2 regions of the Mesorhizobium sp. M0938 genome follow, and region 2 is predicted to be linked to the other one. Evidence: predicted binding sites of a transcription regulator. Region 2 holds the regulator's gene; the other holds the start of a gene.

Region 1 (3,415 bases), on a different contig from region 2:
GGAGAGGCAAGGCGCGTGCCCAAATTTTTTCATCCGGGACACGAGATAGCCGGCAAAGCGTCATTGGCGAGCCATCATTGCCACCTATCTATTGCTTGCGGGTCGGCGGTCGAGGAGGCGACGGATGAACGACAGAATCAACACCCTGGATGAGCTTTTGAGCGATCCGATGGTCAAGCTCGTGATGGAGCGTGACCGCGTGCAGCCGGCCGAGCTTCGCACGCTGCTTGAAGAAAAGGTTCGCCGGGCGGAGGATGATGCGCCGGTCAACCCCGGTCGCTTTGTACCGCCAGCCCACATGGTAGCCAAGACCTGCCAAAAACTATGGCTGTGCAGCTAGGCAGCGGTGCCTGACAAGGTCAGCGGTCCTTCGCGCTGTTCCGCCGGCGCTTCGATGAAGAGGCGCTAACAATTTGATTCAAACTTTGTTGGTAATTTCTCGTTAGTAATCTGGACTGGTTTGTCCGGCGGCGTTGTCTTGCCATCGGTCTGTTGTGTTTTGCGTACAGGTCCAGATGCGGTTATCAGGCGTCGTCATCTTCTCGATCGCAGCGCTGTGCCTTGCCGGCTGCACGTCGACGTCCGGCGTCGATGCGCTGCAAGTGCCGTCCAGTGAGACGACCAGCTCGGTTGTGCGGCCGCCCGCGCCGGTGGCCTCGGTCGATGCGGCCGATGCCGCACCCGCCTTCGCTGAGGAAGAGGCGATGGACCAAGCCGTGGCGATGGCCCCTCCAGAGCCTGTGGGAAGCATCGAACCACCCGCCGAGCCGATTGCCCTGGTGGCGCCGAAGCGACTGGCGCGGGCAGCACCGATCCTCGCCGAGCCGGTCCAGCGCTATCGTTTTCGTGACGCCAAGCCGATTAATTTCGGCAAGGCCTCGCCGAGGCACCTGGCCGTTCACGGCGTCGACGTCTCGCGCTGGCAGGGCAACGTGGACTGGGCGAAGCTGCGGGCGCAGGGCGCGAATTTCGCCTATATCAAGGCGACCGACGGCGGCGATCACCTCGACCCGATGTTCAGGAAGAACTGGCGCAATGCCGATGCCGCCGGACTGAAGCGCGGCGCCTATCATTTCTTCTATTGGTGCCGCACCGCAGGCTCGCAGGCCGACTGGTTCATCCGCAACGTGCCGAGGGTCGAGGGCGCTCTGCCGCCGGTGATCGATGTCGAGTGGAACGGCGAATCGAGATGCAAGCGGCGCCCGTCGCGGCAAAAGGTGCTGGAGAAGATGCAGGTGTTCATGGACAAGCTGGAACGCCACTACGGCCAGCGGCCCATCATCTACACCGCGCCCGATTTCTACCGCGACAATCTCAAAGGCGCTTTCCCAGACTATCCGTTCTGGCTGCGCGCGGTGGCACAGCACCCGTCGAAGGTCTATCCCGGCCGCAAATGGGTGTTCTGGCAGTATTCCGGCTCCGGGCTGTCGCACGGCGTGAAAGGCCGCATCGACCTCAACGTCTTCCACGGCGACGAAAGAGCCTGGCGGAACTGGGTTGGCGGGCGGCAGATGGTGGCCGAGGCGGAGTAGGGGGCCGGCTGGAGCATCCTGCTGCTCGCGCCTGCGGCGGTACTGATCGCACCGCACAAAGCCGCATTTGCAGGCCAGCATGACGTGAATATTGACGACCCTGACCGCCTGTCGCGGAACTGTCATGGATCTGTCATCGCATTGAAATGTCGCTCCTCCAAAGCAGGTGGCTTCCATTCGAACAGGAGACGCCACCCGTGCCCCGCCATTCCGCGCTTTTCGTCCTGACGGCAGCGCTTGCTGCCTCCGTTTCCCTGCCGGCCTATGCCGACATGATGTTCAACCGGGTCGCGAGCTTCGCGGTCGCCAGAAACCTCCCGGCGGACGTCGAGAAGACCACGCCGACTTCGTCCGAGATCATCACGGCCAGCGAAGACGGCATGACGCTGGTCTATTCCGACAGCCCGCTCGGCGCGGTCGGCTTCATCGATCTCGCCGATCCCAAGGCGCCCAAGGCGGGCGGCATCGTCAAGATCGACGGTGAACCGACCTCGGTCGTTGTCCTCGGCGGCAAGGTGCTGGCCGGCGTCAACACATCGGAGAGCAAGGCCAAGCCTTCGGGCAACCTCACCGTCATCGACCTTGCCTCCAAGGCGATCGAAAGCACCTGCGACCTCGGCGGCCAGCCGGACTCGCTGGCGCTGAGCAAGGACGGCAAGTTCCTGGCCGTCGCCATCGAGAACGAGCGCGAGGAGGAGCTGAACGACGGAGAAATGCCGCAGATGCCGGCGGGCGACCTCAAGATCTTCGCGCTTGCCGAAGGCCAGCCTGACTGCGCGACGATGAAGACCGTGAACCTGGCGGGCATTGCCGAAGTCGCGGCGGAAGATTCAGAGCCGGAATTCGTCACCTTCAACGAGGCCGGCGAGATTGCGGTTACGCTGCAGGAAAACAATCACATCGCCATCGTCAATGCCGAAACCGGCGCGATCGTCAGCCACTTCTCCGCAGGCTCGGTCACGCTGGACAAGATCGACACCAAGAAGAACGGCGCCCTTTCCTTCGACGGCAAAATGGAAAACGTCGCGCGCGAACCCGACGCCGTGAAATGGCTCGACAATGACCGTCTCGTCGTCGCCAACGAGGGCGACTACAAGGGCGGCTCGCGCGGCTTCACAATCTTCAGCAAGAAGGGCGAGGTTCTCTACGAATCTGGCCCGTCCTTTGAGTACGAGGTCGCCAATGCCGGCCATTACCCCGACGACCGCAACAAAAAGGGCGTCGAGCCGGAAGGTCTCGATACTGGCGCCTTCGGCGAAGACAGGCTGATTTTCGTCGCTTCGGAGCGCGGCTCCGTTGTCGGCGTCTACAAGGACACCGGTGCTGAGCCTCAGTTTGTCCAGATCCTGCCGTCCGGCATCGGCCCGGAAGGCCTGGTCGCGATCCCGTCGCGCAATCTCCTGGTCACCGCCAACGAGGCCGACCTGGTCGAGGACGGGCTCGCCCGCTCGCATGTGATGATCTACGAGCGCTCCGAGGGTCCCGCCACTTACCCGATGATCACGGCAAAGCTTACGGCAGACGGCACGCCACTCGGCTGGGGTGCGCTTTCGGCGCTCGCGGCCGGCGACGCTGCCGGCAAGCTCTTCGCGACGTCGGACTCGTTCTACGCCAACGCGCTCTCGATCTTCGAGATCGATGCCACGCAGACGCCGGCGCTGATCACCGGCAAGACCATCGTCACGCGTGGCGGCCATCCTGCACAGAAGCTCGACATCGAAGGTCTTGTCGCCGACGGTGAAGGCGGCTTCTGGCTGGCCAACGAAGGCGATCCGGCAAAGCTCGTCCCGCACGCCATCCTGCGCGTCGACGACAAGGGCGAGATCAAGCAGGAAATCGGCTTCCCGATGGAATTGCTCGCCCACCAGACCCGCTTCGGCCTC
Region 2 (3,415 bases):
CTGACCCGAGGGCCGGCACAAAGGCTCTATTTTTTCGAGCCTCGAAAAAACACTGATCCAACGCCGAAGCGCTGTCAACATCAATTCTGATGGATTTTGATGGCTTTCCGGCTTTTTTTCGAGCCTCGGAATAAACCGTGACAGCGGCTTCTGCTTCTGCCACTATTTGTCCGACATTATCGACGGCTTCCGATTTATGAGTCGCCGCGGTGACAGGGAGGAAGCAGCAGAATGTCGGTTGGAATCCGTCATGACGATTTGCGCCGCCGCAACCGGGCGATGGTGATTTCGGCCGTACGCCGGGCCGGCCAACCATCGCGGACCGAGATCGCGGCAACCACCGGCCTCAGCCATTCGACCATATCGGCGATCTGTTCAGACCTGATCCAGGAAAGCATCCTGACCGAGAGCAGGGCGAGCGAGGCCGTTTCGCTGAAACGCGGCCGGCCGCAGGTCGGCCTCGGCCTCAATCCGGAAGCGGCAGCGGTGTTGGCCGTCGTGTTGTCGCTGAATTTCCTGTCGGTCGCCGTCATCGATTATGCCGGACAAGTCGTCGCCGAGGAACAGCGCCGGCTGGACACGCTGACCATGTCGCGCGACGAGCTGATCGGCGAATGTGTCGCCATCGTCCGGCGACGGCTCGAAGATCCCGACCTCGACGTCCAAAGCGTCGCCCGCATCGCACTGGCGATCCAGGGTATTACGGATTCCCATGCGCGCGCCATGTTGTGGTCGCCGATCACGCCGCAAACGAACATCGCTTTCGCCGACATTCTTGAACGCGAATTCGGCATCCCGGCCATCATGGAAAACGACTGCAACATGATGGCCGTGGCGCTGCGCTGGCGCGACCCGGATCGCTACCGCAACGATTTCATCGCTATTCTCCTCTCACACGGCATCGGTATGGGGCTGGTGCTGAAGGGCGAACTGTTCACCGGCACCCATTCCTCAGGCGGCGAATTCGGCCACATGATCCATCGGCCGGGCGGCGCGCTTTGCCGTTGCGGACGGCGCGGCTGCGTCGAAGCCTATGCCGGCAACTACGCCATCTGGCGCAATGCAAGGCAATTGAGCGAGAATGCCGAACCGGTTGCCGATGTCAGCGATGCCGACATGCGGGCACTGGCGGCCCGGGCGCGCGAGACGGACGGACCGGAGCGCGAAGCCTACCGCAAGGCCGGCGAAGCGCTCGGCTTCGGCCTAGGCAGCCTGTTCGCGCTGATCGATCCGGCGCCGGTCGCCATGGTCGGCGCCAGCGCTGCCGCTTTCGACCTGATCGAGCCTGCCCTGCGCGAAGCCATCGCCCAGACCGCCGGCGGCCAGCATTCGGGTTCGATTTCCTTCGACACCGAGCCGAACGAATTGCCGCTGATCCGCGAAGGCTGCGCCATGCAGGCGCTGAATTTCGTCGACCAGGAGATTTTCGCGCCGGGCGCGCAAGGAAAGTCCGGCACGATCAGGAAGGACGTGGCCTGAGTTCGAAAGGCAAGGAACAAAGGCGGATTGCGACTTGGATGTGTTGAGATTCAGGTCAGGCCACGCCGGAGTCGAAGACGGGCGCGAAACAACCAAACCGGTGGCTTCCGAGAACCGGAACGGAGCGTAACGTTTAAGTACGTACCGGAAACGCAGGAAATCGCCATTCGCGGGCCGGCATCACCTGGAGTATCAGCCTAGTCTTCCCTGATCGCATAGCCCGCGCCGCGGATGGTACGGATGACATCGGGCATGCGACCATTGTTGACCGCCTTGCGCAGCCGCCCGACATGGACGTCCACCGTGCGTTCATCGATGTAAATCGTCTCGCCCCAGACATTGTCGAGCAACTGGCTGCGCGAGAAGACGCGACCGGGGTGCCGCATCATGAATTCGAGCAGCCGGAATTCGGTCGGCCCGAGCCGGATCTCGCTCTTCTTGCGGTAGACCCTGTGCGATTCGCGATCGAGCATGATGTCGCCGACCTTCAGCACGCTGGACAGCACTTCCGGCTTGGCGCGGCGCAGCAGCGCCTTGACTCGGGCCATGAATTCCGGTGTCGAGAACGGCTTGACCAGATAGTCGTCGGCCCCGGTCGAGAGGCCGCGCACCCGGTCGCTCTCCTCGCCGCGCGCGGTCAGCATGATGATCGGCAACCGCTCGGTTTCGGGACGCACCCGAAGACGCCGGCAAAGCTCGATGCCGGAAACTGCCGGCACCATCCAGTCGAGCACCAGAAGATCGGGCACGTTTTCCTGCAGCCGGATTTCGGCCTCGTCGCCGCGTGTCACCACCTCGACCTGATAGCCTTCGGATTCCAGATTGTAGCGGAGGAGGACGCCCAGCGGCTCTTCATCCTCCACCACCATGATGCGCGGCGCGATCATCGATCGGTCACCCCCGTCATGTCGCCGGCGCCGTCGTCGTTTCGTCGAGCTTCGGGCGATCCGCCGGCAACTGCTGCCCGGTCACGACATAGTAGGCGTTTTCGGCGATGTTGGTTACATGATCGCCAATACGCTCGAGATTCTTGGCGCAGAACAGAAGATGCGTGCAGGCGGTGATGTTACGAGGGTCCTCCATCATGTAGGTCAGGAGCTCGCGAAAAACCGCCGTGTATTTGACATCGACCTTCTCGTCGGCGGCGCGTAGTTCCTTCAACGCGTTGGCGTCTCGCGACACGTAGTGCTCGACCACGCCACGGAGCTGTTCGAGAACGAGATCCGCCATTGCGTCGATACCGTGCGAGAGATTACGCGGCGTGGCGCTCTGTCCGACTGCGCTGACCCGCTTGGCTATGTTCTTGGCCAGGTCGCCGATGCGCTCCAGATCGCCGGCCATCCGGATTGCGCCAACCACGGCGCGCAGGTCTTGCGCCATCGGCTGCCGCTTGGCGATCAGTGTGATCGCGCTGTCGTCGAGCTCGCGCTGCCGGGCATCCATGATGGCATCGTCAGAGACGACGCGCTGCGCCATGGCATTGTCCGACGCGAGCAATGCGCGGATCGACGCAGCTACCATCGCGGCGGCAAGCTCGTCCATGTCACGGATCAGCCTGTCGATGTGTTCCAATTCCTCGTCGAAGGAGGCGACGGTATGTTCACCCATGATGCTGTCCTCGTGTTCGAATTCGCCGCCGGACCGCTCAGCCGAACCGGCCGGTGATGTAGTCCTGGGTGCGCTTGTCGTCGGGGTTGGTGAACATTTTGTCGGTCGCGCCTTCCTCGACCAGATAGCCGAGATGGAACATCGCCGTTCGCTGCGACACGCGCGCTGCCTGCTGCATCGAATGGGTGACGATGACGATCGTGTAGTTCTGACGCAGCTCGTCGATCAGCTCCTCGACGCGGGCGGTGGCGATCGGATCGAGCGCTGAGCAGGGCTCGTCCATCAGGATCACTTCCGGCGACACCGCGATGGCGCGCGCGATGCACAG

Evidence for each region. Region 2 encodes PhoB, which activates phosphate uptake and scavenging genes when phosphate is short. Its sites were predicted from a motif close to TGTCATNNANCTGTCAT; they were not measured.
Region 1: NKH73_RS19070 (esterase-like activity of phytase family protein) is a predicted target of PhoB. The motif match lies at 1,653-1,669, and genes of this name have one in related genera.

The regions. Positions count from the first base shown of each region.
Region 1 is NZ_JAMYNS010000010.1:105,991-109,405, reverse strand. It holds gene NKH73_RS19080 (hypothetical protein) at 125-340, shown strand; gene NKH73_RS19075 (glycoside hydrolase family 25 protein) at 516-1,532, shown strand; gene NKH73_RS19070 (esterase-like activity of phytase family protein) at 1,730-3,415, shown strand, end outside.
Region 2 is NZ_JAMYNS010000002.1:55,988-59,402, forward strand. It holds gene NKH73_RS02910 (ROK family protein) at 232-1,479, shown strand; gene phoB (phosphate regulon transcriptional regulator PhoB) at 1,677-2,366, opposite strand; gene phoU (phosphate signaling complex protein PhoU) at 2,383-3,087, opposite strand; gene pstB (phosphate ABC transporter ATP-binding protein PstB) at 3,125-3,415, opposite strand, start outside.